3 regions of the [Clostridium] scindens ATCC 35704 genome follow, and region 3 is predicted to be linked to each of the others. Evidence: riboswitches for the same ligand, from Rfam matches in the RefSeq annotation. Region 3 holds a riboswitch; each other region holds the start of a gene.

Region 1 (10,753 bases), 760 kb from region 3:
GCCGGGAGAATGTGTCTCAAGAATTCAGTCGGATATCTTTAATATCCTGCTGTGCGAGACGGATAACCGACAGATTGAATATGGACTGATACCGCCGGATGAATTTATTCCGTTCGAGCAGGTGTGCCGCCTCTTAAGGAACTGGCAGGACAGCCGTAAGAGGGTGCTTCCAATCTCTGTCAACCTTTCCCGGATGCATCTGGGAGAGGCCGGGTTTAGCCAAAGAACTGCATATGAAAACGGTGGCGGAAGGCATTGATACCAGCAGCCTTGTGAACTTCCTGAAAGAAGAAGGCTGCGACATGGTGCAGGGATATGTGTTCTACAAGTCTATGCCAGCCCGGGAATTTGAATACGAGATACTGGAGAAAGAAAGTGGGACGGTTGTATGAAACGCAAGATAGATATGAGTGAAATATCAGATGGAAAATTATATACGGCAAATGACATGGTAAGGGCAGACTGCCATGACTGCGAGGGGTGTTCCGCCTGCTGTAAAGGGATGGGGAATTCGATTCTTTTAGATCCGCTGGATGTATGGCGGCTGTGCACGGGACTTTCGCTGGACTTTGACGGTCTGATGAAGAGATGCCTGGAACTGCACGTGGTGGATGGAATGATACTTCCCAACTTGAGAATGGATAGGGAAGGCGAAACGTGCACGTTTCTGGATGAACAGGGAAGATGCGCAGTCCACCCATACCGGCCGGGCATATGCAGGCTGTTTCCATTGGGAAGATATTATGAGGAAGAGGGCTTCAAGTATTTTCTGCAGGTTCATGAGTGCAGGAAGACGGACCGGGGCAAGATCAAGGTGAAGAAATGGGTGGATGCGCCGGATCTGAAGGCTTATGAAAAGTATATCTTTAGCTGGCATGATTTTTTAAGAAAGTGCGAAGAAGGATTAAACGGACTTGATGAAGAGCAGACAAGGATTCTCAACCTGTATGTCTTAAAGACCTTTTATCAGACCGCATATCCAAAAAACCCGCAGGCACAGGCATTTTACGAGGAGTATAGCCGCAGGCTTGCGCAGGCGAAGGAGACGCTGGGAATGGAGGTGTCCGCATGTATATAGCAGATCTGCATATTCACTCCCGCTATTCCCGGGCCACCAGCAAGGACTGTACCCCGGAGCATCTGGATCTTGGGGCAAGGCGCAAAGGAATCCACCTTGTGGGAACCGGGGACTTTACCCACCCCGCTTGGAGGGAAGAACTCAAGGAAAAACTTGTGCCGGCTGAAGACGGGCTCTATGTATTAAAGGAGGAGTACCGGATTCAGGACGAAACCTGTACAGATAGGATAATTCCCCGATTCGTGATTACCGGAGAGATCAGTTCCATCTATAAAAAGAACGGAAGAGTGAGGAAGGTACACAGCCTGATTCTGCTTCCTGGCCTTGAGGAGGCGGAGGTGATATCCAGGAAGTTGGAGGCCATCGGAAATATCCATTCTGATGGAAGGCCGATCCTGGGGCTGGACTGCCGCGACCTGCTGGAGATCGTGCTGGAACTCTGCCCCGAGGCGATCTTTGTCCCGGCCCATATCTGGACGCCTCATTTCTCATTGTTTGGCGCGTTCTCCGGATTTGATACGGTGGAAGAATGCTTCGGGGATTTGTCGCCCCATATTCATGCCATGGAGACCGGACTTTCTTCGGATCCGCCCATGAACTGGCGGGTATCCGCCCTGGATTCCTATCATCTGATCTCCAATTCGGACGCCCATTCTCCGGCGAAACTGGGAAGGGAGGCCAACCTTCTGGATATCGAGTTGTCCTATCAAGGTCTCTATGATGCGATCCAGAAAGGCCAGGGACTGACTGGCACCATAGAATTCTTTCCGGAAGAGGGGAAGTATCATTTTGACGGACATCGGAAATGCAACCTTTGCCTGAGTCCTCTGGACACGGAGAAATATCAGGGAATCTGCCCCGTGTGCGGCAGAAAGATTACCATCGGCGTATCCCACCGGGTAGAGCAACTGGCGGACCGGGCGGAAGGCTATGTAAGAGCGGATGCCAGGCCATTCGAGAGTCTGGTGCCTTTGCCGGAAGTCATCGGTGCTTCGGTAGGGCGCTCGGCAGCCAGCGCCAGGGTGCAGAAGGAATATCAGAACATGCTGCGACGCCTGGGGTCAGAATTCGATATCTTAAGAACCATGCCTTTGGAGGAAATACGCAGCGTGTCGGGATATTTGATATCCGAGGGAATCGGAAGGCTGCGGGATGGAAAGGTAGAGAGGATTCCGGGGTTTGACGGGGAGTATGGGACTATAAAATTATTCGCTCCTTCAGAAATAGAAAATACCAGCGGCCAGATGGACTTCTTCGATCTGCTGGGAGGAAAGAAAGAAGGCGATGGAAAAAGCGCCAAAGCAAAAGACAGGGTAAATGCAGCCATAGAAGATGGAATAACTTCCGCGAAAGCGAAGCAGCCAGAAGAAGACGGCAAGGAGCAAAGCTCAGGCACCAAATTGCCGCTGTCTGACAGGCTCAACCGCGAGCAGGAGAGGGCAGTACGGTCTACAGCCAGGACGGTAGCCGTAATCGCGGGGCCAGGCACGGGAAAGACCAAGACCTTGATCAGCCATATCCTGTATCTGATAGAAAATAGAAAAGTAAAGCCCGGGGAGATTACAGCGGTTACATTTACCAATCAGGCGGCGTCCCAGATGAGGGAGAGGCTCAGGAATGCCCTGGGAAAGAAGAAGCAGATCCATACGATGCAGATCGGAACCTTCCACGCCATCTGCCTGGCATTTCTGAAAGACCAGGGCAGGGAATTTTCTATCTTGGATGAAGAAGGGGCACAGGAGATCGCGCGCGGGCTCATTGAGGAATACCGGCTAAAGGACACGGTGAAGAAGTTCTTATGCAGGGTGTCTGCCTGGAAGGCAGAAGGAGAATTGCCGCAGGAGGACACAGACGCGTTCCTCGCCTATCAGAAATATCTGGAAGACAGGCAGCTTCTTGATTTTGACGACCTTCTGCTGGAGACATTAAAGATGATAGAAGAACCACAGGCTTCTGCGGGATGGGAGAAGCGTTTCTCCTATCTTCTGGCGGATGAGTTCCAGGACATCAATCCTTTGCAGTACCGCTTGCTTAAGGCATGGAATAAAAAAGGCCGCGAGTTGTTCGTGATCGGTGACCCGGATCAGTCCATCTATGGATTCCGAGGGGCAGATGCCAGATGCTTTGACCGGCTTGTCGAGGAACATGAGAGTACAGAGGTGATAAGGCTTGTAGAGAATTACCGTTCCACGCCTCAGATCCTGAATGCCGCTCTCGCAGTGATCTCCCATAATCCCGGAGAAGACAGAAGACTTGCTGCCAACCGGGAGGAAGGCGATAGGGCGCGCTTGGTGACGGCAGAGTCGGGGATGGGGGAAGCCATCTTTATTGTCAAGGAGATCAACCGCCTGGCCGGAGGAATCGGAATGCTGGAAGCCCATGAGTTATCCGGCGCCGTCAGGACAGAAGGCCGAGTCCGGGGATTTGACGAGATTGCCATATTGTACCGAGCCAACCATCAGGCAGATCTGCTGGAGAAATGCCTGAAGAAGGAAGGGATTCCATATATTGTGGCAGGAAGAGGATCATTTCTGCAGGAAGAAAAAGTACGGGGAAGCATCTGCTTCTTCCGTTATCTTGACAATCCCATGGATATCCTGGCGAAGGAGCAGTGCCTTAGACTTCTGTGGAATATGGATGGCAATCTGGCTGCGGAAGAAGTACTGGAAAGGATGGCGGGCAAGTATCGTCCTTTATACCAGAAGAAAAAGCCACAGAAGTTCCTGGAACTGTGGATGGAGGAACTGCAGCTGGAAGATAATGAGGCAGTGAAGAAGCTGGTGGGCATGGGTGTATTTTATAAGGCGATGCCGGAATTCATGTTGGCGGTCCAATTAGGCATAGAAAGCGATATTAAGCGGTGCGGGAACCGGAACTACGCTTCGGGCGCGGTCACCTTGATGACGCTTCACGGCGCGAAGGGACTGGAATTCCCGGTTACCTTTATCTATGGGGCAAGGAAGGGGCTGATTCCCCTGGAAAGTGAAAAAGGGACAACGGATCTGGAAGAGGAACGCAGGCTTCTGTATGTAGGCATGACAAGGGCGATGGAGGAATTGATTCTAACGACGTCAAAAGAGGCATCCGGTTTTCTGGAAGGGATGCCGCCAGAACTGATGGAGAGAGAAACGGCACACAAAAGGAGGGTAGAACAGTGCCATCAGATGAGTTTGTTTGAACTGTAAATGTAACGACTTGGACTATGTTTCACACAGAGAATGGAGGAATTCGTATGAGTGAAGAACAGGTAAAAAGGATGCATGATGGCAAAGGATTCATAGCGGCTCTGGACCAGAGCGGCGGCAGCACGCCAAAGGCCCTTAAAAATTACGGGATCGGCGAAGAACGGTATCAGTCGGAAGAAGAGATGTTTGACATGATCCATCAGAAGCGTACAAGGATTATCTGATTGAAAAGGGCATTCTTCCGATTCTGAAGGTCGATAAAGGACTTGCCGCCGAGGTGGACGGGGTGCGCCTTATGAAGCCAATCAATGGACTGGATGCTCTCCTTGAGCGGGCAAAGGAGCGCCATATATTCGGAACGAAGATGCGTTCCGTCATCAGCAGTTATAATGAGAAGGGAATCCATGAGATTGTCAAGCAGCAGTTCGCCTACGGCATCCAGATAGCAAAGGCGGGATTCGTGCCGATTCTGGAGCCGGAGGTAGACATCCACAGCCAGGAGAAGGGGAAGATCGAGTCGTTCCTGAAAGCAGAGATAGATAGGTATCTGGCCGATCTGGATGATGGCATCCGGATCATGTTCAAACTGACCATTCCCGATGAAGCCGGCCTGTACGACAGCATTGCCTCAGACACCCATGTAGTCCGGGTGGTCGCGCTTTCCGGCGGGTACAGCCGTGAGGAAGCCAATGAGAAGCTTGCGCAGAATCACCATATGATTGCCAGTTTCTCCAGAGCACTGACGGAGGGACTTACTGACTCCCAGACGGATGACGAGTTCAACGAGATGCTGAGGGAATCTATCCAGGCAATCTATGATGCTTCCATGGCATAGGAAAAGCATCTTGCAAGGACAAGGCCTGTATAGTATAATTAACGAAGGAACAACAGGGGTGCTCGCGTAAGCGGGCTGAGAGTAAGCTGTATCGCTTTAACCCATAACCTGATTTGGATAATGCCAACGTAGGGAGATATAGAAGTAAAGTGTAGGATTTTACTGCTGTAATGCTATCTGCGTTACAGCAGTTTTTAGTTTAAAGAATTCCTGCAGAATCTCTTCTGCCAGCATTCATCCATCTGTCATTCAAGAACAAAACGAAAGGGTGGTAAAAGAATGAGAAACTATGCAACACAGATGGAGGCGGCACGAAAAGGAATCGTGACCAAGGAACTGGAGACGGTAGCGAAAAAGGAGCGGATGACGGTGGAGGAACTGATGACTCTGGTAGCGTCCGGGAAAGTGGCAATCTGCGCCAACAAGAATCACGCATGTATCGACCCGGAGGGCGTAGGTTCCATGCTGAAGACCAAAATCAATGTGAACCTGGGCGTTTCCAGAGACTGCAAGGACTACAATGTGGAGATGGAGAAGGTCATGGAGGCAGTCAACATGGGAGCCCATGCGATTATGGACCTGTCTTCCCATGGGGATACGGTACCGTTCAGGCGCAAGCTTACTCATGAGTGTCCGGCTATGATTGGCACGGTACCGGTGTATGATTCCGTCATCCATTACCAGAGGGATCTGGACACACTGACTGCCAGGGATTTTATAGACGTGATCCGGCTGCACGCGCAAGACGGCGTGGATTTTGTGACTTTGCACTGCGGAATCACCAGGAAGACCATCGAGCAGGTGAAGAAGCATAAGCGTAAGATGAACATCGTATCCCGAGGCGGCTCCCTTGTATTTGCGTGGATGTGCATGACCGGGGAAGAGAATCCGTTCTATGAGTATTATGATGAGATCCTGGATATCTGCCGTGAATACGATGTGACCATATCCCTGGGAGACGCCTGCAGGCCCGGATGCCTTGCAGACGCTACGGATGTGTGCCAGATCGAGGAACTGGTGCGGCTGGGAGAACTGACGAAACGCGCGTGGGAAAAGGATGTCCAGGTCATGGTGGAAGGGCCGGGACATATGCCCATGGATCAGATTGCCGCGAATATGAAGGTACAGCAGTCTATCTGCCAGGGCGCCCCCTTCTATGTGCTGGGACCTCTGGTTACGGACATTGCGCCGGGCTATGACCATATCACTTCCGCGATCGGGGGAGCCATCGCCGCCGCTTCCGGCGCTGCATTCCTGTGCTACGTAACGCCGGCGGAGCACCTGGCCCTTCCGAATGTAGAGGATGTAAAGCAGGGGATCATTGCCTCCAAGATTGCGGCCCATGCGGCAGATATCGCAAAAGGCGTACGGGGCGCAAGAGAAATCGATGACCAGATGGCGGACGCGAGAAAAGCTCTTGACTGGGAGGCGCAGTGGGCCTGCTCCATTGACCCGGAGACGGCCAAAAGAATCCGGGAAGAGCGCAAGCCGGAGCACGAGGATACCTGTTCTATGTGCGGAAAGTTCTGTGCGGTGCGCAGCATGAATAAGGCGCTGGCAGGAGAACATATAGACATTTTGTAAGATATATGGATTCTGCCAAGGGGGACATGTGGTAAATGACTGTTCATTCGGGAGTGAAGATGTTATACTAAGGACTATAATCCACGGGAAAAATATCGTCATTAGAGCAGGAGGTATCATATGGGAGAATTATCAAAACTGCCGAATATCGGGCCCAAGGTAGAGGAACAGCTTCAGGAAGTAGGAATCACGACTTATGAGCAGTTGAAAGAGATGGGGAGCCAGCAGGCGTGGCTTAAGATCAAGGCGATTGATGATTCCGCCTGCATGCACCGCCTGCTCGCGCTGGAAGGCGCAATTCAAGGCATCAGAAAAAGCGAATTGTCTGTAGAGAAGAGAGCGGAACTAAAGGAGTTCTATAATGCCGCCAACTTGACGTTCCGATCGAAAAAAGATAGTATGTAATCAGCAAAGATAAAAACACAACGTATGCTTATGCATACAGTCCGGTTGGTAGTCCGGGCGCGGCACTGTGCTATTTGCGCGGGCTGTCAGTAACCTTCCTCCTTAGGTCGTCCATTCTTTTGCTTATGTTTTCATTAAGGAGGAAAAGAACATGGACAAAGTATTGGTAACACTGACGGTATTTTTTGAAGATCCTTTTTGGGTCGGCGTGGTGGAGAGGATCGCAGAAGGAAGTCTTTCGGCTTCGAAGATTACATTCGGAGCAGAGCCGAAGGATTATGAGGTCTGGGATATCCTGCTACGCGGTTATGACAGGTTACGCTTTAGTCCGGCTGTTGAAACGGCTGTAAAAGAGGCGAAAGTGAATCCAAAGCGCAGGCAGAAAGAGGCCCGCAGGCAGACGGAGGCCGCCGGGATCGGAACAAAATCCCAGCAGGCGCTGAAATTACAGCTGGAAGAGAGGAAGACGGAGCGTAAAAGCAGAAGCCGGGAGAAAAGAGAGGCGGAGCAGCTGCGCAAGTTTGAATTGAGGCAGCAGAAGAAAAAGGAGAAGCACAGGGGCCACTAGGCTCCCGTGCTTTTGCTGGTCAGAAGTACCAAAGGAGACGAAAAATGCTCATTATCATATCACCGGCAAAGAAAATGAATGTCAATACAGATGTATTCCCCTGCCAGGAACTCCCGGCTTTCCTTGACAAGACCCAGGAATTGTTAGATTATATGCAGTCATTGGATTATAGTCAATGCAAGACGATCTGGAAATGCAATGACAAGATCGCGGAACTGAATTACCGGCGTTTTAGCAAGATGGATTTGGAAAAATCGTTGACGCCAGCCATCCTGTCTTACGAAGGCATCCAGTATCAGTATATGGCTCCGGCGGTTATGGAGGAAGAAGCATTTGCCTATCTTCAGGAGCACCTTCGCATATTATCCGGATTCTATGGAATCTTAAAGCCGTTTGACGGCGTCGTGCCCTATCGGCTGGAGATGCAGGCCAAGATGGGGAATCATAGACAGCGCCCTTCGCTTGGCTCGCTGTATGAATTCTGGGGCAGCGCATTGGCAGATGCGTTATTTGAAGAGGATCAATTCATTCTGAATCTTGCCTCAAAGGAATACAGCAAATGCATATCCAGATATCTGCGGCAGGATATCCGGTTTATTACCTGTGTCTTCGCAGAGGTGATCGGTGATAAGGTGGTTGAGAAGGGAACACTGGCGAAGATGGCCCGTGGAGAGATGGTCCGCTATCTGGCAAAGAACCAAGTAGAAGACATGGAAGGAATCAAGGGCTTCAACCGGCTGGGTTACCATTTTTCACAGGAATATTCTGATGTGGATACGCTGGTATTTATCTTGAAACAAGACAGAGATGCCGAGGCGCATTAAAAAGGAACTAGGCGGCATACGGATATGATAAACAGCAAGCAGGACATGCAGCGTCCACGCTGAAGTATTGGCTTCTGCCCTCTGATTCCGCGAATCCGATCAGATTGTCGATGGGCATGATATCTGCCTACGGCTCGTCAGTATGCGTTCAGTCCAAAGATTCATAGATGGCGTCAAGCCCTGTGATCCCATACTCGTTCAAGAGGCTTCGGATGCCATCCTGGATCTCGGCCCGGGAGTAGTCGGCTGCAGTCAGGAAATCATCCGAGTATTCATTGATGTGGGAATAGAAGGCAAGGCCCAGCATCAGATATTCCTTATCCTCAGGGTCAAGATCTTCGTACATCATATTTTCCGCGCTGTTGATCTTTCCGGCATCTGCAAGGGCGATGAGACGGGCAAAATGATCATTGCCGGTCATATTCCCTGTGAAATTAGCAAAGTCATACTGAAACTGCTGCCTGCCGGTGATCAGCTGCATCAGGAACCGTACGACATCCTGAATCATACGCATAATATAATCTTGCTCAAAATCCATAGAATCACCTCAATCCTTGCTTATTCATCTTCATCTTCATATTCCTGATCCAGCTTCGCCTGCCTTTTCTTCGTATATTCCCCGATAGCCGCAAGGGTCGCGAACATCAGGATAAATATAGAGATTGCAAAGATCAGGGCTGCATAGCCAGCGTGCGGGATGTCCCGGTATATAAGGGAAGCCAGGAACATCAGGCCGAATATGAGGGTTCCTATCAAGCTTGACAGCAGATAGTTCTTAAGACCGGGCTTAGAGCTATAGTTCCATAATCCTCTCTTCATACATCCGGCCAGGATTGTGACGCAGCCTGCCAGAAAGGCGACATTTTCCCCGATCAACGCTCTAAAAGGTACTTGGAAAAATAATGTTTTAGCCGAAATATCGGCCGCAAGGGCAAAGAACAGCACGTAGAAGCCTGCCCGTTCTATTTTTAATAATTCTAATTCCTGTCGTTCATCAACTATTTTCTTCATATTCATCCTCCTCCCAGAATAGGTCGTCTAATGTTACATGCAGAACCTTGCAGATGGCAATGCATAATTTTAATGATGGATTGAATTTCCCCGCCTCTATCATGCCGATTGTCTGACGCGTTACGTCTACTTTGGCGGCAAGCATCTCTTGGGACATATCGAGGCTTAGGCGGGCCATCTTCATTTTTTTATTCTTCATCCTTTCCCATGCCTCCTCTTGACTATAGAATAATCGGTTCCTTAAAGAATGTCAATTATATTTTACATATTGGTGAATATATTTTGCAATAGTACATTAAGGAAAAAAGAGGTATAATAGAAATTAATCTACTTAAGAAAGAAGGAAAATATTATGAAGAAGAGAAGGCTGGCCGCATGGCTGATGGTGCTGTGTCTCTGCGCGGCGGCGCTTGGAGGATGCGGTGCAAAGGAAGAGGACAAGAAGGCAGATACGGCCAAAGAAGAGCAAGCCAAGAAAGATGATAAAGCGAAATCCCAGACTCCGATCAAGGTAGGGGCGCTTAAGGGACCAACGGCTATGGGAATGGCGCAGATGCTGGACGATAACCAGTATGAGTTCACGATCTCGGTATCCCCGGATGAGATCGTGCCGATGATAGTCCAGGGACAAGTGGATATTGCCGCGGTTCCAGCGAATCTGGCAGCCGTCCTGTACCAGAAGACGCAGAAGCAGGTAAACGTGCTGGCAGTCAATACATTAGGCATTCTCTATCTGGTGGAAAATGGGAATAGCATCCAGTCGGTGGAAGACTTGAAGGGAAAGACGATCTATGCAAGCGGAAAAGGGGCGACGCCGGAGTACGCTCTTAACTCCGTGCTTACCGCGCATGGCATCGATCCTCTAAGCGATGTAACCATTGAGTACAAGTCCGAGCACGCGGAGGTGGTTGCGGCTCTGGCGGCAGACCCGACGGCAGTAGGACTTCTGCCCCAGCCATTCGTGACTACGGCGGTGATGAAGAACGACCAACTAAGGGTTGCCCTGGATCTGAACGAACTGTGGGAAAGCGGAACGGAAGATGGAAGCCGCCTGGTGACAGGCGTTGCGGTCATTCGCAAGGGATTCCTGGAAGAGCATCCAAAGGAAGTAAAGGCATTTATGGATGCCTACCGGAAGTCAGTGGATTTTGTCAATGAGGATACCCAGGCAGCGGCAGAGATCATCGGAAACCATGATATCATAGCCAAAGAAGTAGCAGTAAAGGCAATTCCGGAGTGCAGCATCGTATTCGTGGAAGGCAA
Region 2 (10,753 bases), 560 kb from region 3:
CAGCAGGAGTCGATGTCATAACAGGCACAGCATTTTTTACAGATCCAAATCATATTATGGTTGCCTATCAGGATGGAAGGACGGAGGGATTGGAAGGAGATAACTTCTACATAAATACAGGCGCCAGGCCATTTATCCCTCCGATCAAGGGGATTCATGAAAGCATCCATGTCTACATAAGCGAGACTCTTATGGAAGAAGAACGTCTTCCCAAGAACTTAGTGATTATTGGCGGAGGATATATAGGTGTTGAGTTTGCCTCCTACTACAGCAATTTTGGCTCCCAGGTGACTGTGATTCAGAATGGAAAAGATTTTATCCCAAGGGAGGATCAGGAAGTGGCCCAGGCCGTTCTGGATCTTCTGAAGAAAAAAGGCGTACGGATTATGGAAAGCACGGAGGTAGAGTCTGTCAGAGATATGGATGATGTGGCACTTGTAAGCGTAAGCCAGGATGGCAGGCAGGAAATACTGCGGGCAGACACAGTGCTCGTTGCCACCGGGCGTCGGCCGAATGTAGAAGGATTGAATCTTGATAAAGCAGGTGTGGATCTGACGGAGAGGGGAGCAGTCAAGACGGATGAAGGTCTGAGGACTACAGCTTCGCATATCTGGGCAATGGGGGATGTAGCCGGGGGCCTGCAGTTTACCTATATCTCTCTGGATGACTCTAGGATTGTGAAATCCCAGGTACTGGGAGCGGGAGAACGCACGACCCTAAATAGAGGAGAAGTTCCCTACAGCATCTTTGTAGATCCGCCGTTTTCCCGGGTAGGACTTACAGAAAAGCAGGCGCTGGAAGCAGGATATACGATAAAGAAATCGGTACTTCCCGCACAGGCAATTCCCAAGGCTCTGGTGATTGGACGCCTTGAGGGCCTCCTGAAAGCGATTATTGACGAGGAGTCAGGAAAGATTCTTGGCGCGCATTTATTCTGTGCAGAATCTCAGGAGATGATCAATATCATTAAGATGGCTATGGATGCGGATCTTCCCTATACAGTGCTGCGGGATTGCATCTTTACTCATCCGACGATGAGTGAGGCGTTAAATGATTTGTTCGCGTTATAATGTGAAAATACTTCATTTAAAGAAGTGTTAGAAATTTTCAGGAATCTTCCCGATGGAAGGTTCCTGTTTTGCTTTCCGCGAGAGTTTTGCGGTTCGGTCCGTAATCTGGCATGTATGTAAATAACTGCTTTCTTCATGTTAACTTAATTCAATAATAATTTAATGATAATCATTAAATTATTATTGAATTAAATTAGAATATATGGTATACTTCAGATTGGTTAAAAAGAAGAGGAAGGAGAGGATCACATGTCAGAGGAAGAGATTCAGATGGATTGCGAAAAGACAGAAAAAAAGGAATTTTCAAGAGGATTTCGAATATTGCTGTACTTTGCTATAGCAAATACGGGATTTGCAGGACTTAGTGCAATATATTATATACCTTGGGCGCTGAGAAATCATGGATGGGAGATGGATGGGATGACATATTTTTGCTGGAACTGCATGTTCTATGTGATTATGCTGTTCTGCTTTATTATTTTAGTGAAAATTGCCGTTTCCAAGAGACCATTTTCTGGCGCGCTGGTAACGCTTTTTTACGGAGTAGGCCTGCTGTTTATTACTGGATCCGCGATATTTCCTAGTTTGCCGGGGTATACGCAGCCGCATATGCTCTCGGGGGTTGAAGGAGGATTTTATATCGATATGATTCCGTTTATGGCGGGCCTGGTATTAGTCCTCTTCGGAAGAATTCTGCGGTATGGATTCGAGTATCAAAAAGAGATGGATTCTATTCTGTAGAAAGTGGGGGCTGTGACATGGCAATTATACTAAGGCTTGACCGGGTGATGGCGGACCGCAAGATGTCACTGAATGAATTATCAAAGGAAGTGGGAATATCCAATGTAAATCTTTCAAATCTAAAGACAGGAAAGGTAAAAGCAATTCGGTTTTCTACTTTGGAGTCTATCTGCGATGTGCTGGACTGCCAGCCGGGAGACATATTGGAGTATCGACGGGAAACTTAAAAATTAGGTGTAAGAATGTGCTTTGGCACATTCTTTTTTTAATAATATATTAAACTAATAATAAAAATTGGTTGAACGATGCATTAATAAAATTAAGATTTATATTAAAATAATTAATTATATGATTGACATTTTTAAGGATATGGATTATATTAGTCTTATTAGAAGGGAAGTGGATGTATGAGAAAAGTAATCAGCCAGTGTCCTGTGTGTGGAGGAGAACTGAAAGTAACCCGTTTAAAATGCGAGGAATGCGAAACGGTGATTGAGAATGACTTTGTGCTGAGCAAGTTCGACTACTTGTCTGGAGAGGAACTTTATTTTACAGAGACATTTATCCGGTGCAGGGGCAATATCAAGGAAGTTGAGAAAGAACTAAAGATATCTTACCCTACTGTTCGGGCGAAACTGGATGCCATAATCAAGAAACTGGGATATGAAGATGAGACAAGGCAGGACGAAGAGATGATGAAGCGCGAGGCTGTGCTTAAGGCGCTTGAACAAGGGGAGATTACGGTGGAAGAAGCAATCAGGCAATTGAAATAAGAAATGAAAATAATCAATGAAATAGGAGAAGAATTATGGATGAGAGACTCAGAATATTAAAAATGGTGGAAGATGGGACAATTACGGCAGAGCAGGCAGCCGAGCTTATGAAGGCAATGGGCGTGGAAGAAGAAAGCCAGGTTCCAGCGAAATCCAAAGCCGGCTATGATAAGAAGATGTTCCGAATCATCGTAGACAGTGTGGATGGCGATAAAGTAAATGTCCAGTTTCCGGTGGGCGCTATCAAGAAGATCCTTAAAGTGACAGGCAAGCTTCCCATTGCGGATAAAGATCTGCAGGGAGTGGATCTGGAGCAGATGATGGATGCCATCTCGGAATGCCTGGATGAAGAGATCGAAGGCGATTTTGTCAATGTCGATGCAGCGGACGGTACTACTGTAAGAGTATATGTAGGGATATAAAGGAGCTGTCTATGAGAGTAATCGTAAGATCCAAAGATGCGAATTTCAGAATGCCTGTGCCAATCGGGCTTGCTTCTGTTGTTGTAAAGTTGATTCCCAAGGCTGTATTTGATAAGATGGGCGAAGATGTGCCTAAGCCATATGACAGCCTTGTCTCAAAGGATATCATTTGCATGATCTTTGAAGAATGCATGGATGTGCTGAAAGAGAACAAAGGCTTGGAAATCATACATGTAGAAGCAGTAGATGGAACATTCGTTTCTATAACTCTATAAAAGCGTCGGATAAAAAATCAGAATTCCTTAATAAAATTCCATTCTTTATTTTAAGAATCCTTGGCTATAATTTTCTTAGATAAAGGAGGGTTGAGGATGCTGAATGTATTTACGCTTTATAGTCTGGCAAGCATGCTCCTTCCCTGCATGGTCTATCAGTTAATCTTGGTAGTCAAGGCGCGCAGGAACGGGCAGAGGTGCCAGGCTGTACATGTCATCTGGATATATATTTTCCTGATATATATATGGATGGTATTCCAGGTGACGGGGATCGGGCTTCTGGGGGATATATTAAGAACGGACACTGATCTCATTCTTGGGGGAGTGAATTTTGTTCCTTTTGATTCCATTGGGATTGGCTATATCTTAAACGTTGTTATGTGCATGCCTTTGGGATTTTTGCTTCCATTAATCTGGGAAGATTGTAGGAAATTGGGGAAAACGGTGATGATAGGAGCCGGATTCTCATTGCTGATTGAGATTACCCAGCTCTTTAATTATCGCGCTACAGATATTGACGATCTGACAGCCAACACGCTTGGAGTTTTATTGGGATATTTCATATGGAAGATATTTGTGCGGCTGTTCGGTATCCGACTGAAAGCAAGAGCCATAGGAAAGCAAGAGGCAATCATCTATATATTGCTGTCGGTGGCAGGCACTTTTTTACTGTATGATCCTTATTTGTTATTTTAGATACTAATATTTGTCTAAAGAAACTATCTTCTGACATTTAATGGCAGAAGATAGTTTCTTTTTTGCTTTATAGGAAAGTTCTCCTTTCGGAGAACTTGGGGACTAAAATAGCCCGCTCAAAAGCGGGCATAGTGAATCAGACGGTTTGGATTAAAAGATGTAAAAGCCCTCTTCACCAAAATCGTCATCATCAAGGTTATCAAATTCATGTAAGAAATAATCCATATCCAGAAGTTCGTCGTCACTCATGTCATGGACTTCTTTAGAAGTCATACCTTCTGGTGGATTTTTAATGTACTGTTCCCTTAGTTCCTTTGCGAGTTCTGCTTCTGTTATACGTTTCATAGTGTGGCCTCCGTTCTTAAGATATATTGAGTTTATCATGAGAAAAGAGGTTTTGGAAGATATGAAAACGAGGCAGGCGAACGACATCTATGTTTTTGCATAGCCTTTTCGTATAATTCATGCAAAGGAACAGGATTATGATTAAAATATAGTTCTAAAAATAGCATGGTTTTTCCACAGTTCGGACATTTTAAAGGATCGTAACCAAAAGAATGTAAGATTGAATCACGCCACCTATTGAGTGAAAGAAAAAAGTTATGTTTTTCTCTGGAAATGGCTTTTCGTAAAAAATTGTCAGAATTACGGTGACGAGCGTAAATACCATAATAGCGAATCATTTTAAAATGTTTTTCAGGGATGTGTTGTGTTAAGCGGTCAATGAATTCCAAAACAGGAACAGTTTCTGTAATAAGTTTATTGTCTTCATGACGGTTGTAATGGAAGGTGACAAAATCACCATCGTAAGAATCAATGCGAGAAGTAGCAATAACAGGTCTGCCAAGATAACGACCGATATATTTGATAACCTGAGAAGGATTACACTTGTTAGGCATGGCGCGAACATAAAAACCATTTTTATCTTTTGCATAGATAGCAGATTTTACTTTTTTGAAAGCTGGACCTATTTTTTGATGGAGTTCATTTAAAAGAGCAGTTTGGAACGCATCACGTAAAAAATGATAGTTAAAATGTTTGAAGTGTCGCCAGGAAAGAGTATTACCAACACCACCTTCAGAAACAAGGCAGTGAATGTGAGGATTCCATTTTAAATCTCTGCCAAAGGTATGAAGGACGCAAATAAATCCAGGAGTAAATAATTCAGATTTATTTTCTTTATGGAACATACGAGAAATCACGCTGTTGACTGCCGAAAAAAGGCAGTTAAGAAGAGAACGGTCTTTAAGAAAAAAAGGCCGCAAAGAATCATCAATGGTAAAAACACAATGCCGATGTTGTACATCAATAATCTTAAAAGACATAGCAGTAGTTCTGTCAATGGAATACATGTTACCACAAGTTGGACAGAAGCGAGAATGACAACGAAAAGCAGTAAATTTGAAATTACCACAATTGGGACAAATATACATGGCGCCACCATAAGATGGATCGCCACAATGAATCATTTTTTCTACATTCTCAACAATAGCATCACGAGGATGTTGAAGATAAATCATTTCTTCATAATGTTCGATAAAAATTTTTTGTAAGATATTCATAAGACCATTATGAAGCAAAATGAAGCAAAAAGAAACCCCTATCCCTCATGATTGAGGGGCAGGGGAGTTGAAGTGTCGAAGACACTATTTTTACTTCTTAATTAAATGTTTCTTTCACTCTGCATGGTATTCATCTTCCCAAAGACCTGGGGGCTTGATGGAGTATGGACAGCGCCGGCGTTACCCAGTGTTGTCTGGCACTGGCAGGACTCATCCTGCTAAAAATGCTGGACAAACGAATGCTTGGGAAGGTAAAATGAGCACGTAACAAAGTTGAAAAGTGTTACGTGTAAAATTGAAAAATGTTACGTGTCAAACCTACACAACTGGTGCGTAAAATTGATCGGGAGGAGGATATCGCATGGGAGAGCAGTTAACGCGAAGTGACGTCAAGAAGATAAAGGAAGAGATTGAATACCGGAAGCTGGTGGTCCGCAAGAGGGAACTGGAAGCGGTAAAAGAGGCTCGGGCACAGGGAGACTTAAGCGAGAACTTTGAATACAAGGCAGCGAAGCAGGATAAAAACCGCAACGAAAGCAGGATACGCTATCTGGAGCGGATGCTCAAGAACGCCAGAATCATCTCGGATGATTCCGGGGAAGATGAAGTAGGGATTAATAATACGGTAGAAGTATATTTCGAGGACGATGATGAGACAGAGACCTACCGTCTTGTCACCAGCGTGCGCGGCAATTCCCTACAGGGCCTGATCAGCATAGAATCCCCGCTGGGGAAGGCCATCAAAGGTCGAAAGGCGGGAGACCGCGTAAAGGTTAAGACCAATGGCGACAATGGATATTACGTGGTGGTCAAGAAGATAGAGAAGACTACGGATGATTCCAATGATACCCTAAGAAAATATTAATTGGAGAAGGGTGCCAAGGAAGACCCAAAACGCGATTCACCCGGAAATGCTGTACACCTCCGGCACAATCCTGTGCGTGGAAATTTATAGGCAGTTATTCAGTTAACTGGTAGAGATGCACAGCCAATTATGAGCATACATAAATTATCGTCTAAAAAATATTTAGTTGTATAATAAATTGGTTTGATCTAGTTGATTAACCATACAACAAATTGCGGAAGGTAAAATTGTGGAAAAAGGTTGCAAAGAAACTGGAAAGTAGTATAATTAACGTTGTATAAAACAGAACAACGGGGAGCTTGCAGATATGGAGCAGGCTGAGAGTAGGCTGATATTGCCTTGACCCATAAACCTGATTTGGATAATGCCAACGTAGGGACATAACGTATGTAATCAGACGGATATGCCGAAGGCGGCATATCCGTTTTTCATGCGCAAAAGGAGGAAATAGGAAATGCTGGGAAAGTGTTTAGACAATGTAAGAAAGACGATGCCGCTGGTACATAATATTACCAATTATGTGACGGTCAATGATGTCGCAAATGTGCTGCTTGCCTGCGGGGGAAGCCCGATCATGTCCGATGAGCCGGAGGATGTTCAGGATATTACTGCCATCTGCGGCGGATTGAATATTAATATCGGCACATTGAATAAAAGAACGATAGAAGGCATGTTCGTGGCTGGCCATAAGGCCAATGAATTGGGCCATGTGGTGCTTCTTGACCCTGTAGGGGCAGGCGCCAGCGCGCTTCGCACCAATACGGCTGTAAAACTGATGGAGGAACTTCATCTGGACGTCATCCGAGGCAATATCTCGGAAATCAAGACGCTGGCTCTTGGAAGCGGCACCACCAAAGGCGTGGATGCCGATGTGGCGGATGCAGTGACAGAGGAAAATCTGGACGAAGCCGTTGTGTTTGCCAAGGAGTTTGCGAAGACATCCGGATCCATCGCGGCAATTACGGGAGCCATCGATCTGGTCAGCGACGGACAGGAGTGTTATGTGATCCGCAATGGCCGTCCGGAGATGGGGAAGATTACCGGCACCGGCTGCCAGCTCTCGGGGCTGATGACTGCTTTTCTAGTGGCCAATCCCGACCAGAAGTTAAAGGCTGCGGCTGCCGCGGTCTGCGCAATGGGACTTGCAGGAGAGATCGGATGGAACTTAATGCAGGAAGGAGATGGCAATTCCGCGTACCGGAACCGGATCATCGACGCGATATACCATATGGATATGGAGACTTTGGATAAAGGAGCAAAATATGAAGTGCGATAAGAAAGACCTATTATTATACGCTGTGACGGACAGGCATTGGCTGAACGGCAGGACGCTATACAGCCAGGTGGAGGAAGCGCTAAAAGGAGGCGCCACCTTCATCCAGTTAAGGGAGAAGGAACTGGATGAGGAGCATTTTCTGGAAGAAGCCAAAGAAATCAAAGAACTGTGCAGACGCTATCAGGTTCCATTCGTCATCAATGACAATGTGGAGATCGCCCTGGCAGTAGATGCGGATGGCGTGCATGTTGGGCAGAGTGATATGGAGGCCGGGGATGTGCGGGCAAAGCTGGGTCCGGACAAGATAATCGGCGTCTCCGCCCAGACGGTAGAGCAGGCGGTGATGGCAGAGCAAAATGGAGCCGATTATCTGGGAGTTGGCGCGGTGTTCCCGACCGGCTCGAAAGCAGATGCTCTGGAAGTTAGCCACGATACGCTGAAAGCCATCTGCAAGGCGGTAAAGATACCAGTCATTGCTATCGGCGGGATCAGCAAGGAGAATATTCTGGAACTTTCCGGCAGCGGGATCTGCGGCATTGCCGTTATCAGCGCGATTTTTGCAAAGGATGATATAGAAGAAGCGGCCAGGGAATTAAGAGGCCTGACAGAGAAGATGGTAACCGCATGATAAGAGGCGCGATATTTGACGTAGACGGGACGCTTCTTGATTCCATGGCAATCTGGGAAGATGCGGGAGCCAGGTATCTGAAAGGGCTTGGCATCCAGGCCCAGGAAGATTTGGGGAAACTATTATTTCCCATGAGTCTTCAGGAAGGGGCTGCCTACATGAAGGCCAGGTATGACCTGAAACTTAGCGTAAGCCAGATTATCGAAGGAGTAGGGGATACGGTAAGAGACTACTACTTTTATGAGGCCCCTCTAAAGAAGGGGGCAGCCGACTTTTTGGGGAAATTGTCAAGAAAAGATATTCCCATGGCGGTGGCAACATCCAGCGAACTGGAGCATATTGAAGCGGCATTTAAAAGACTGAATGTGAATCAATATTTTCAGAAGATTTTTACCTGCTCCCAGGTAGGCGCAGGCAAGAGCAGACCGGATATCTACTTTGCGGCCGGCAGGTATCTGGGGACAGAGCCCCGGGAGACCTATGTGTTCGAAGATGTGCTTCATGCCATCGAGACGGCGGACAATGCCGGTTTCAAGACGGTAGGCATATACGATAGATTCAGCGAATCGAAGCAGGAGGAGATCCGAAAGCACTCGGATATTTATCTTGAGGATTTGACCGATTTTCAGACATTTTGGGAATATGCATCCAGGTGATGCTTAGACCGGCGGTAGATTGGGGGCACCACCTTCTGTCGCTTGATAAAATTAATGCAGGATTTTATGAGGAGGATATATACAGATGAGAACAGCATTAACAATTGCTGGGAGCGATTCCAGCGGAGGCGCCGGCATCCAGGCAGATATCAAGACGATGATCGCAAATGGCGTATACGCCATGAGCGCGATCACAGCTTTGACTGCGCAGAATACTACCGGCGTGACAGGCATTATGGAGGTGACTCCAGAATTTTTAGCAGAACAGTTAGATGATATTTTTACGGATATCTACCCGGACGCGGTTAAGATCGGAATGGTATCGGCAAGCCCTCTGATCCGCATCATCACGGAAAAGTTAAAAGCATACAAGGCAGACAAGATTGTCGTGGATCCGGTCATGGTTGCCACCAGCGGTTCCAGGCTGATCAGTGACGAGGCGATTGAGACGTTGAAAGAATGCCTGCTTCCGATGGCAAGCGTGCTGACGCCCAATATACCGGAGGCAGAAGTGCTGTCCGGCCTGGCAATTGAGACGCAGAAAGACATGGTGGCTGCGGCGGGAGCCATCAGCAGGACCTATTCCTGCGCGGTCCTTCTAAAAGGAGGCCATCAGATCAATGATGCCAATGACCTTCTGTACCGGGAAGATTCTTATAAATGGTTCAATGGCAGGCGCATAGATAACCCGAATACTCACGGCACAGGCTGCACGCTTTCAAGCGCCATCGCCTCGAATCTGGCGAAAGGATTTGACCTTGACACCTCTGTAGAACGTGCCAAGGCGTATATATCCGGCGCGCTGGGCGCGATGCTTGACCTGGGACGAGGAAGCGGCCCGATGGATCACGGATTTGCCCTGACGGGAGAGTTTATCCGGGAGAAGGAAGAGAGAATTGCTCCTGATTCAAACAAAGGGGAGGCGTGCTAGGAAATGGAAGAAAAGCGTACCTCTATATTTGAAAATGGACTGATCTGGTTTGGCGCAGGGGTATCAATTGCGGAGATTCTTACGGGTACCTATCTTGCGCCGCTGGGATTTAAAAGAGGACTGGCGGCTATCGTCCTTGGCCATATCATTGGATGTGTCATGCTGTTTCTGGCGGGCGTGATCGGAGGCAAGGCCAGACGAAGCGCCATGGAGACCGTGAAGATGAGCTTCGGCCAGAAAGGAAGCCTTCTGTTCTCTGTTCTGAATGTATTGCAGCTGGTGGGCTGGACGGCCATCATGATCTACGATGGAGCGCTGGCGGCGAACGGCGTGGTCCGTACCGGCAGATGGGTATGGTGCCTCGTCATCGGCATTCTGATCATTCTCTGGATCATGATTGGGATCACCAATCTTGGGAAAGTCAATGCCTTTGCCATGACAGCGCTCTTTATTCTGACGCTGATTCTGTGCAAGGTGATCTTCTTTGACAGTGGTGCCATAGGCATGGCCGCCGATGACAGCATGACCTTCGGAGCGGCAGTGGAACTGTCTGTTGCCATGCCCCTATCCTGGCTTCCGCTAATCGGCGATTACACCAGGGAGGCCAGGGAGCCTGTAAAGGCGACGGCGGCAAGCGCTATCGTATATGGGCTTGTCAGCTGTTGGATGTACGTGATTGGAATGGGGGCCGCGATCTATACGGGAGAGTATGATATTGCCCAGATTATGCTGAAGGCGGGACTTGGCATTGCAGGCCTTCTGATCATCGTGTTCTCCACGGTCACCACAACCTTTCTGGATGCATATTCCGCCGGAATATCCAGCGAATCTATCATCGCCAGGTGGAACGGAAAGCAT
Region 3 (10,753 bases):
GTTTTAACAAGGTGCTTCTGGCAAATCATATCCGGACCTGCGTGGCGAACGATATACGGGATGGAAAGGAAGAGACCATTGATGAACTGGTGGCGACGTTGCAGAAGCTTATGAGATAGGAGGCAGGGTATGGAGCAATATACAGTGACGGGCATGAACTGCGCTGCATGCAGTGCCCGGGTGGAGAAGGCGGTTTCCAAGGTGCCGGGGGTAACCTCCTGTTCGGTGAGCCTATTGACGAATTCCATGGGCGTGGAAGGGACAGCAGGGCAGGCAGACATCGTGGCAGCGGTGGAAGAGGCTGGCTACGGCGCTGCGCCGAAGGCTTCCGAGGCGAAGGGAAAGGCCGCTTACGGGACAGCGACGGATGATTTCCTGAAAGATAAGGAAACGCCGCTGCTTAAGAAGCGGCTGATCGCATCTTTGTGCTTTCTGGTGCCGCTGATGTACGTGTCCATGGGGCATATGATGTGGGGCTGGCCGCTTCCGGCATTTATGGCAGACAATCATGTGGCGATGGGATTATACCAGCTGATATTTACGGCTGCAGTCATGGTGATCAACCAGAAGTTTTTTATCAGCGGCTTTAAGAGCCTGTGGCACCGCTCGCCCAATATGGATACCTTGGTAGCCCTGGGGGCAGGAGCATCCTTTGTCTACAGCACCTATGCCTTATTCGCGATGACGGATGCCCAGATGCACGGCGACATGGCAAAGGTAATGGATTACATGCATGAATTCTATTTTGAATCCGCCGCAATGATCCTGACGCTGATTACCGTAGGAAAGATGCTGGAAGCCCGTTCCAAAGGGCGGACGACGGATGCGCTCAAGAGTCTGATGAAGCTGGCGCCAAAGACTGCGACGATCATCAGAGACGGCATGGAGGCAGAAGTATCCATAGACCAGGTGAGAAAGGGAGACGTCTTTGTAGTAAGGCCGGGTGAGAATATTCCCGTGGATGGCATCGTGCTGGATGGCAGCAGCGCGGTCAATGAATCTGCGCTGACCGGGGAGAGCATACCGGTGGACAAGGAAGTAGGAGACACGGTGTCCGCTGCAACCTTGAATCATTCAGGATTTCTCCGGTGCGAGGCCACCAGGGTGGGGGAGGATACGACCCTTTCCCAGATTATTCAGATGGTCAGCGATGCGGCAGCCACCAAAGCGCCCATTGCCAAGGTGGCAGACCGGGTATCCGGCGTTTTCGTGCCAGCGGTAATCGGCATAGCGGCGGGAACCATCCTGGTATGGCTGGTTGCGGGACAGAGCATAGGTTTTGCCCTGGCGAGAGGAATCTCGGTGCTGGTAATCAGCTGTCCTTGCGCGCTGGGCCTGGCGACGCCTGTAGCGATCATGGTAGGAAATGGCATGGGAGCGAAGAACGGGATCATGTTCAAGACCGCCGTTTCCCTGGAAGAAGCAGGCAAGATGCAGATCGTGGCACTTGACAAGACCGGGACGATCACCAGCGGGGAGCCAAAGGTAACGGATATGATTCCGGCATCTGGGATTACAGAAGATGAATTGCTTCGGATGGCCTACGGACTGGAGAGTAAGAGCGAGCATCCGCTGGCCCATGCGATCTTGGCGCTGGCGAGAGAAAAAGGTCTTTCCGATGGGCATGAGGTGGCGGAATTCCATGCGGTTCCCGGAAATGGACTTACCGGTCGGATGGGCGAGGATGTGCTGGCCGGAGGAAATCTTAAGTTTATCGGTGATAAAGCATCGGTGACAGAAGAGATGAGGCAGAATGCAGAACGTCTTTCAGAAGATGGAAAGACGCCGCTGTTCTTTAGCAGGAACGGAGAACTGGCAGGAATCATCGCTGTCGCGGATGTCATCAAGGAGGATAGCCCGCAGGCGATCAAAGATTTGCAGAATATGGGAATCCACGTAGTCATGCTGACCGGCGACAACGAACGCACGGCAAAGGCTATCAGACGGCAGGCCGGTGTTGATGAGGTGATCGCAGGCGTGCTTCCGGACGGAAAGGAAAGCGTGATCCGATCATTGAAAAGAAAAGGAAAGGTTGCCATGGTGGGGGATGGAATCAATGATGCCCCGGCTCTTACTAGGGCGGATATTGGCATCGCCATAGGCGCAGGCACGGATATCGCCATTGACGCCGCGGATGTGGTGCTGATGAAGAGCAGGCTCAGCGACGTGCCGGCAGCCATACGGCTCAGCCGGGCGACCCTTCGCAATATCCATGAGAATCTATTCTGGGCATTCTTCTATAATGTGATAGGAATACCCTTGGCGGCCGGCGTGTGGTACCCGCTGCTTGGATGGAAGCTGAACCCTATGTTCGGGGCTGCGGCCATGAGCCTGTCCAGTTTCTGCGTGGTCACCAATGCGCTGCGCCTGAACTGGTTCAAGATGCGTGATGCAAGCAAAGATAAAAAAATAAAAACCAAAAAGAAAGAGGAGGAGACAACGATGGAAAAAACCATGAAGATTGAAGGAATGATGTGCGGACACTGCGAGGCAAGAGTAAAGAAATGCCTGGAGGCCCTTGAGCAGGTGGAGGAAGCAGCGGTAAGCCATGAGGAAGGAACCGCGGTCGTAAGGCTGAATGGAGAACTGGCAGACGATGTGCTGAAGAAGGCGGTGGAAGATCAGGACTACAAGGTGCTGGATATCCAGTAGTAAAAGGCATTTCTAAAAATTAAATAAACAGTCAGACAGTCATATTGACGCAAAAGCATTTTCTTGCTAGGATAGCCATATGGTTCAAAATAGAACTAAATATGGAGGCGAGAAAATGCTTTTTGATTTGTGGGATGGATTATCCCTGTTTAAAAAAATCTATGACCAGTCATTGGAGCCGGTCTGCAAAAAATACCAGTTGACCCGTATGGAACTGGACATCCTTTTGTTTCTGGCCAACAACCCGGGCTATGATACTGCCAAGGATATCATCGAGCGCCGGCGGCTCACCAAATCCCATGTATCCATGTCGCTCAAGGATTTAGAGAGGCGGGATCTGGTGCAAAAGGAATATTATCCGGGCAACCAGAAGACGGCGCATCTGAAACTGTCTTCGGCATCCATCCAGATGGTGGCAGAAGGGCAGCAGGCCCAGAAGAAGTTTTTTCAGACGGTTTTCCGGGATTTTAATCCGGAAGATGTAAGCCGGATGGAGGATTACTTCGAAAGAATGCGGAAGAATATGCAGAATGCGCTGAAGGAGGAATTATAGAATGCTTACGAAATTTATTGTATGTTTTATCGCAGGGATCGGGGCAGGCCTGGGGACCGGATTTGCCGGAATGAGCGCGGCGGCGGTGATAAGCCCGATGCTGATTACCTTCTTGCATATCCCCGCCTATGAGGCTGTGGGAATCGCCCTGTCAAGCGACGTTTTAGCCAGCGCGGTCAGCGCTTATACTTATGGGAAGCATAAGAATCTGGATATCAAAAATGGAATCGTCATGATGATTTCCGTGCTGTGCTTCACCCTGGTGGGGAGTTATATATCCAGCCTGGTCCCAAGCCATGCCATGGGCGGCTTCTCCGTGTTCATGACGCTGCTTCTGGGAATCAAGTTCATTGTAAGGCCCGTCATGACGACAAAGGAGTCTATGGAGGCTGTCAGCCCGAAGAAGCGGTTTATACAGTCCATATTCTGCGGCATGCTGATCGGATTCATCTGCGGATTTGTAGGAGCGGGCGGCGGCATGATGATGCTTCTGATTCTCACCAGCGTGCTAGGATATGAACTGAAGACTGCGGTAGGGACCAGCGTGTTTATCATGACGTTTACGGCATTTACCGGAGCGGTGAGCCACTTTGCCATCGGCGGGGCGCCGGACTGGTGGTGTATGGCTTTCTGCATCCTGTCTACATTTTTATGGGCAAGGGTGGCCGCCAAGTTTGCGAATAAGACGAGCCCGATCATCTTGAACCGTGCGACAGGAGTCGTGCTGTCCGTTCTTGGCATTTCTATTATTGCAGTGAATTACCTGGCTTAAAAATGCCTCTTTTGGTCAATAATGTCAATAAAGACGTTTATTGAGGAAAGAGGAAGAATAATGAAGACATTTGAAGAATTATATAAGGATGTTCTTAGCCGGAAGATATCTCTTAAGGAGCCGCTTCCATCGGAATATAATCCGCTGCATCTGGACTGCCTGCTCCATCCAAAGAATTATGCCCCGGTCATACCTTCTGTCGAGTGCGAGGAATGTGCCTATGAGCGTGCCTGCCAGAGAAGCTGCATCTTTGATGCCATCGAAGAAGGAGAAGACGGAAAACTGCGGATCAATCCCTCGCTTTGCACAGGCTGCGGCGTGTGCATGGATGCCTGCAAAGAAGAAAAACTGACTGCCAGCAAGGATGTACTACCTGCCATGAAGGCAGTCCGGGAGGCCAAAGGACCGGCCTATATGATGGTAGCGCCTGCATTTCTGGGGCAGTTTGATGAGGCGGTAACGCCAGGGAAGCTGCGCAGCGCGTTCAAGGCCCTTGGATTTACAGGAATGGTAGAGGTGGCGCTCTTTGCGGATATCCTGACTTTGAAAGAAGCCTTAGAGTTTGACAGCCACGTGAAGGAGAAAGGGGATTATCAGCTGACCAGCTGCTGCTGTCCGGTGTGGATCTCCATGATCCGCAATATCTACCATGAACTGATGCCCCATGTCCCGGGAGCCGTATCGCCTATGGTGGCGTGCGGGCGTATGATTAAGAGGATGTATCCGGATGCGGTGACCGTATTTGCAGGGCCTTGCCTGGCGAAAAAGAAGGAGGCCCGGGAACCGGATATCGCTGACGCGGTGGATTATGTGCTGACATTCCAGGAAGTGAAGGACATCTTCGAAGCAGCTGATATTCATCCGGAAGAACTGGAAGATGACCAGAAGGAACACGCTTCCAAGGCCGGGCGGCTTTATGCAAGAACCGGCGGGGTCAGCCAGGCAGTGTCGGAGATGGTGGAACAGTTAAGACCCGACCGGAGCATAGCCGTTCATGCTGAGCAGGCCAATGGCACCAAGGAATGTATGGCAATGATCAAACGGATCCAGAATAAGGAGACGGATGCCAATTTCTTTGAAGGGATGGGCTGTATCGGAGGATGCGTAGGAGGCCCGAAAGCGATCCTTCACAAGGAAGAGGGAACAAAATTTGTAGATGAATACGGGCAGGAGGCGCCTTTTAAGACCCCGCTTGAGAATCCTTATGTACGGAAGGTCCTGAAGGAATTAGGGTTTGAGACGGTGGAGGATCTGGTGACAGACGATTCTCTTCTGACCAGGGATTTTTCGGCTGCCAGGTAGGTAAAATGTAAAAGTTGTGGTATGATATAGGGGCACGCATAAGAGAAAGGACAATGAAGGAAGATGAACCGATACTATCTCGCCCCGCTGGAGGGCATTACCACGCACATTTACAGGCGGGCGTATCACGCCTGCTTCCATCCTATGAATAAATATTTTACGCCGTTTCTGGTGCCCCACACAAAGCGGGGATTCAATACAAGGGAATTAAATGATATCCTGCCGGAGAATAATGAAGGGATGAGGCTGGTTCCTCAGATCCTGACCAATGATGCCAAAGGGTTCTTGCAGACCGTCAAGAAACTAGAAGATTATGGATACGAGGAAGTCAATCTAAACCTGGGCTGTCCTTCCAAGACGGTAGTATCCAAAAACAGGGGATCCGGATTCCTTGCCATGCCCGATGAACTGGACCGGTTTCTGGATGAAATCTACAGTGGGACTCAAGTCAGGATATCCATCAAGACCAGAATCGGGAAGCATAGCCCGGATGAGTTTGGAAGGCTGCTGGAAATCTACAACCAGTACCCGGTAGAAGAATTGATCATCCATCCCCGCCTGCAGCAGGACTTTTATAAGAATACGCCGAATTTGGAAGTATTTGCGGAAGCGGTGAGAGAAAGCAGGAATCCGCTCTGCTATAACGGAGACATATTTTCGGTGACGGATAGGGACAGGATAAAGGAGAGATTCCCGGAGGTAAAGACCTACATGATGGGACGAGGAATCCTTGTGAATCCCGGGCTGGCAGGGGAACTGGCAGGCGAAGAGCCGGCGGATTGGGACAGGATTCGAAGGTTCCATGACCAGATCTATGAAGATTACCAAAGGATCAGCATGGGAGATAAGAATGTGCTGTTTAAGATGAAGGAACTCTGGTGCTATCTGGGACATCATTTTCCGGGCTGTGAAAAGCAGCTTAAGAAGATTCGGAAGGCAGAGCGGCTGGACCGCTATGAAGCCGCGGTGGCGGAAATCCTGTAAGAGGCTGCCGCCGCATCTTGACAAATCGTGAAGGATACGGTATATTTAATAGCGTAAATTGAACAGGGGAGCCTATGGATAGGCTGAGAGGAAGTTGCGAACTTCGACCCATATACCTGATTTGGATAATGCCAACGTAGGGACGGATGTGAATTGTTTGCGGAAGGTGCCTTGGCATTTTCCGCTTTTTCGTATCATAGGAAGTTCCGCTTCTTTGTTCATTTGCAAAGAAAATGATATAGCAATACCAATGTGAGTGAATGAGAGTTCATGAAGGGGTGCACCACCGCGGGTGTATTTCTTTCATGAACTCTTTTTTGCCGCAATGGAGAGAGCGCTGTTGCAGCAAGACTTGAATTTTGGAAGGAGGGTGGATGATGGTAAAAGTGAACGGAACCGAAAGAGAATACAGGCCCGGCATGTCGGTCTTACAGCTGTTGGAAGAGATGGGGTATTCCATCACGCGTGTGGCGGTGGAAAAGAACGGGGAAATAGTCCCGAAGAACCGGCTGTCGGATACGTACCTTGAGGATGAGGACAGCCTGGAAGTCGTAAGTTTTGTAGGAGGGGGCTAGGAGATGGAGGAAAAGAGACTGACCAAAGAAGAGATCAGGAAGGCGCTGACTAAGCGTCACACGCAGACGGTCCAGGAAAGGCTGGAGCGTGCAAGAGTGGCGATTGCGGGTCTTGGAGGACTGGGGTCGAATGTGGCGTTTTCCCTTGCGAGAATCGGGGTTGGGCATATCCACCTGATTGATTTCGACCGGGTAGACATCACCAACCTGAATCGGCAGCAATACTTTATGCGCCATATCGGTATGTATAAGACGGATGCGCTGAAGGAGGAACTGGAACAGATCAATCCTTATCTGGAGATCATAACAGATCGCGTCAAAGTATCCCGGGAGAATCTTGCTTCCTTATTTGCCGAAGACAAGATTGTCTGCGAGGCCTTTGACGACCCGGAGGCGAAAGCCATGCTGGTTAATGGGATCCTGGAGCATTATCCGGGGAAACTTCTGGTGGCGGCTTCCGGGATGGCAGGATATGGGGCCAGCAATGAGATCCATACCAGAAAGGTGGGAAGCCGATTTTACCTGTGTGGGGACGAGACCTCGGAAGCAGGCGGGGATCGGGGGCTTATGGCTCCGCGGGTGGCCATCTGCGCGGCCCACGAGGCCAACCTGATCACGGAATATATTATCAATCAAGAAACTTAGTAGGAGGAGACAGACATGGAACATATAGCAAACGATGCATTTGTACTTGGAGGACATACATTTGAATCAAGGTTTATCTTAGGCTCCGGGAAGTATTCCCTGGAACTGATCCAGGCGGCAGTCGAAAAAGCGGGCGCGCAGATTATCACGCTGGCTCTTCGCCGCGCCAATGAAGGGGGGATGGCAAACATCCTGGACTATATCCCAAAGGGCGTGACGCTTCTGCCCAATACGTCGGGGGCAAGGAATGCCGAGGAGGCGGTGCGCATTGCCCGCCTGTCCAGAGAATTAGGCTGCGGCGACTTCGTGAAGGTGGAGGTGATCCATGATTCCAAATACCTTCTGCCGGATAACTATGAGACCATAAAGGCTACCGAGATTCTGGCAAAAGAAGGGTTCGTAGTAATGCCTTACATGTACCCGGACTTGAATGCCGCCAGGGACATGGCAAACGCAGGAGCTGCCTGCATTATGCCGCTTGGCGCGCCGATTGGCTCCAACAAGGGAATCTGCACGAAAGAATTCATTCAGATACTGATCGATGAGATCGACCTGCCCATCATCGTGGACGCCGGAATCGGCAGGCCTTCCCAGGCCTGCGAGGCGATGGAGATGGGGGCGGCTGCCGTGATGGCCAACACGGCGATTGCCACAGCTGGGGATATACCGGCTATGGCGGAAGCATTCAAGAAAGCAATTGAGGCCGGAAGGACGGCATATCTGTCAGGCATGGGAAGAGTTATGGACAAAGGCGCCAGCGCTTCTTCCCCATTGACAGGATTTTTGCAGGATTAGGAGGCAGTTATGAGTACAGACAATCATGTGAACGAAAGCATTTTAAACAGCGATATCAAGGAATGGCAGAAAAAGAACCGTATCGACCATATGGCCTATCTGCCGGGGATGGAAGTCCTGGAGTCAGAGGTGCAGGCGCAGGTGATCGAATCGATGAATGCCTATGATTATACGATATATACGGAAAAGGACATACGCCGGGCGTTGGAGCATGACAACCGTACGCCGGAGGATTTTGCGGCGCTTCTGTCCCCTGCGGCGCTGCCGCTTTTGGAGGAGATGGCGCAGCGTGCCAGAATCGAGACCAGGAAGCATTTTGGCAATGGCGTCTATATGTTCACGCCCATCTACATAGCCAATTACTGTGAGAACTTCTGTATATACTGCGGATTTAACTGCCACAACAAGATTAACCGGGCACAGTTGAACGAGGAAGAGATCGACAAGGAAATGCAGGAGATTGCCAAGACGGGCCTGCAGGAAATTCTCATTCTTACCGGCGAGAGCAGGAGCAAGTCTACCGTGGAATATATCGGCAAGGCCTGCCGGATTGCCCGTAAATATTTCAAGGTCATCGGGCTTGAAGTGTATCCGATGAATTCGGATGAATATGCCTATCTGCACGAATGCGGCGCGGACTATGTCACCGTGTTCCAGGAAACCTATAATTCGGAAAAGTACGAGACGCTTCATCTGGCCGGACATAAGCGGATATTCCCTTACCGCCTGAACGCCCAGGAAAGGGCCCTCAAAGGCGGCATGCGGGGCGTGGGATTTGCGGCTCTCTTAGGGCTGGATGACTTCCGCAAAGACGCATATGCCACAGGAATGCATGCCTACTTGCTGCAGCGGAAATATCCGCATGCGGAGATCGCATTCTCCTGTCCCCGCCTGCGTCCGATCATCAATAATGATAAGATTAACCCTATGGATGTGCACGAGCCCCAGCTCTTGCAGGTGGTGACGGCGTACCGCCTGTTCATGCCGTTTGCAAGCATTACCGTCTCCACCAGGGAATGTGCCCGCGTCAGGGACAACCTGGTAAATATTGCTGCTACGAAGATCTCCGCTGGCGTAAGCACCGGAATCGGGGAACATGTGGAAGATCTTGAGACGAAAGGGGACGACCAGTTCGAGATCTCCGACGGACGTTCTGTAGAAGAGGTGTATGAAGATCTGCTGCATCTGAATCTCCAGCCGGTGATGAATGACTATGTCTATGTGTAGGCCTGGGGTTGAGGAGGGACAGAAGGGTATGGGAATTCTCGGTAATAGCGAGGACTTTTATAGCCGTGTGATCGCCGTGACGAACCGGCATCTGTGTGCCGGGCCTTATCTGGAACAAATAGAAAGAATCTGCCGGAGACAGCCGGGGGCGGTTATCGTACGGGAAAAGGATATGGGGCCCGAAGATTATGAACTCCTGTATCGCCAGGTTCGGGAAATCTGCCAAACCTATGGCGTGCCGTGTATTGCCCATACCTACGCGAAGGCAGCGCTGCATGTAGGAAGCCGGGCGATTCACGTTCCTTTGCATTTACTTAAAGAAACTCCTAAGATCCGGGGACAGTTTGATATAATCGGAGTCTCCATCCATGGGAAGGAGGAGGCGCTTCTGGCGGAAAGATTGGGAGCCTCCTATCTTACTGCCGGACATATCTTTGCGACAGACTGCAAGAAAGGCGTGGCTCCAAGAGGCGTGGAATTCCTTGAGAATGTCTGCGAGGCAGTTTGCCTTCCCGTATATGCCATCGGGGGAATGAAAGGGGAAATAGGCTGCGTGGAGGAGATGATGGCCCATGGCGCCCGGGGAATCTGCGTGATGTCGGAATGCATGGGGTGGTAAAAGCGGGTTTGGACTTTACTTTTTTCTTTGTATGCAATATAATAGAAAAAAATTCCATATACAGGAATCTTAAGGAGGAGTCCTTTTGGAGAGATTAAATCAAATCATAGCCGAGAATCTGAAAGAGATACGGAAAGGAAAAGGATTGAGCCTGGAGCAGGCATCTGCTCTTACTTCTATCAGCAAGAGCATGCTCAGCCAGTTGGAGCGAGGGGAAGTAAATCCTACCATCTCTACCGTGTATAAACTTTCGCTGGGATTAAAAGTTCCAGTGACGGCATTTACACTAGATAAGCCCAAGCCGTTTTCCAAGACGGGCAAGTCCGAGGTCGTGCCGTTAAGCGGCGATGACGGAAGGTACAGGCTCTATCCCATCTTCAACTTCCGGGACGGACAGGACTTTGAGATATTCGATCTGGAATTTGACGAGGGAGGCATGATGCCAGGGAACCGGCAGATGAACGGAACCAGGGAATTCATTACTGTATATTCGGGACAGCTTACCTTAAGCTTCCAGGATCGGGAATATGTATTGGAAGCCGGGGAGGCAGCCTCCTATAACGCTTTCGACGATTATATCTATAAGAACACAGGAACCGGGATGGTGACTGCCAGCATAGTAGTCCATT

The links. Region 3 has a riboswitch for thiamine pyrophosphate ahead of thiS (sulfur carrier protein ThiS). Riboswitches for the same ligand answer to the same signal wherever they lie in the genome.
Region 1: linked by a shared signal. The riboswitch ahead of thiC (phosphomethylpyrimidine synthase ThiC) and the one ahead of thiS (sulfur carrier protein ThiS) in region 3 are both predicted to bind thiamine pyrophosphate.
Region 2: linked by a shared signal. The riboswitch ahead of thiM (hydroxyethylthiazole kinase) and the one ahead of thiS (sulfur carrier protein ThiS) in region 3 are both predicted to bind thiamine pyrophosphate.

The regions. Positions count from the first base shown of each region.
Region 1 covers NZ_CP036170.1:1,872,544-1,883,296, forward strand. The annotation lists gene HDCHBGLK_RS09550 (EAL domain-containing protein) at 234-392, shown strand; gene HDCHBGLK_RS09555 (YkgJ family cysteine cluster protein) at 389-1,078, shown strand; gene HDCHBGLK_RS09560 (UvrD-helicase domain-containing protein) at 1,069-4,263, shown strand; partial or broken gene HDCHBGLK_RS09565 (fructose bisphosphate aldolase) at 4,311-5,098, shown strand; TPP riboswitch at 5,143-5,250, shown strand; gene thiC (phosphomethylpyrimidine synthase ThiC) at 5,378-6,682, shown strand; gene HDCHBGLK_RS09575 (TfoX/Sxy family protein) at 6,803-7,087, shown strand; gene HDCHBGLK_RS09580 (YjdF family protein) at 7,239-7,655, shown strand; gene yaaA (peroxide stress protein YaaA) at 7,700-8,479, shown strand; gene HDCHBGLK_RS09590 (DUF6483 family protein) at 8,628-9,017, opposite strand; gene HDCHBGLK_RS09595 (DUF6773 family protein) at 9,038-9,490, opposite strand; gene HDCHBGLK_RS09600 (helix-turn-helix transcriptional regulator) at 9,474-9,689, opposite strand; gene HDCHBGLK_RS09605 (ABC transporter substrate-binding protein) at 9,843-10,753, shown strand, end outside.
Region 2 covers NZ_CP036170.1:2,071,371-2,082,123, forward strand. The annotation lists gene HDCHBGLK_RS10680 (FAD-dependent oxidoreductase) at 1-1,070, shown strand, start outside; gene HDCHBGLK_RS10685 (DUF2975 domain-containing protein) at 1,320-1,811, shown strand; gene HDCHBGLK_RS10690 (helix-turn-helix domain-containing protein) at 1,829-2,038, shown strand; gene HDCHBGLK_RS10695 (DUF2089 domain-containing protein) at 2,219-2,584, shown strand; gene HDCHBGLK_RS10700 (SHOCT-like domain-containing protein) at 2,620-3,006, shown strand; gene HDCHBGLK_RS10705 (hypothetical protein) at 3,018-3,281, shown strand; gene HDCHBGLK_RS10710 (VanZ family protein) at 3,378-3,977, shown strand; gene HDCHBGLK_RS10715 (hypothetical protein) at 4,128-4,322, opposite strand; gene HDCHBGLK_RS10720 (IS91 family transposase) at 4,358-5,539, opposite strand; gene greA (transcription elongation factor GreA) at 5,901-6,404, shown strand; TPP riboswitch at 6,686-6,801, shown strand; gene thiM (hydroxyethylthiazole kinase) at 6,859-7,680, shown strand; gene thiE (thiamine phosphate synthase) at 7,667-8,308, shown strand; gene HDCHBGLK_RS10740 (HAD family hydrolase) at 8,305-8,964, shown strand; gene thiD (bifunctional hydroxymethylpyrimidine kinase/phosphomethylpyrimidine kinase) at 9,050-9,895, shown strand; gene cytX (putative hydroxymethylpyrimidine transporter CytX) at 9,899-10,753, shown strand, end outside.
Region 3 covers NZ_CP036170.1:2,631,684-2,642,436, forward strand. The annotation lists gene HDCHBGLK_RS13615 (metal-sensing transcriptional repressor) at 1-119, shown strand, start outside; gene HDCHBGLK_RS13620 (heavy metal translocating P-type ATPase) at 130-2,652, shown strand; gene HDCHBGLK_RS13625 (MarR family winged helix-turn-helix transcriptional regulator) at 2,768-3,205, shown strand; gene HDCHBGLK_RS13630 (sulfite exporter TauE/SafE family protein) at 3,207-3,977, shown strand; gene HDCHBGLK_RS13635 ([Fe-Fe] hydrogenase large subunit C-terminal domain-containing protein) at 4,038-5,279, shown strand; gene HDCHBGLK_RS13640 (tRNA dihydrouridine synthase) at 5,343-6,263, shown strand; TPP riboswitch at 6,318-6,424, shown strand; gene thiS (sulfur carrier protein ThiS) at 6,641-6,838, shown strand; gene thiF (sulfur carrier protein ThiS adenylyltransferase ThiF) at 6,842-7,483, shown strand; gene HDCHBGLK_RS13655 (thiazole synthase) at 7,499-8,278, shown strand; gene thiH (2-iminoacetate synthase ThiH) at 8,288-9,505, shown strand; gene HDCHBGLK_RS13665 (thiamine phosphate synthase) at 9,534-10,124, shown strand; gene HDCHBGLK_RS13670 (helix-turn-helix domain-containing protein) at 10,210-10,753, shown strand, end outside.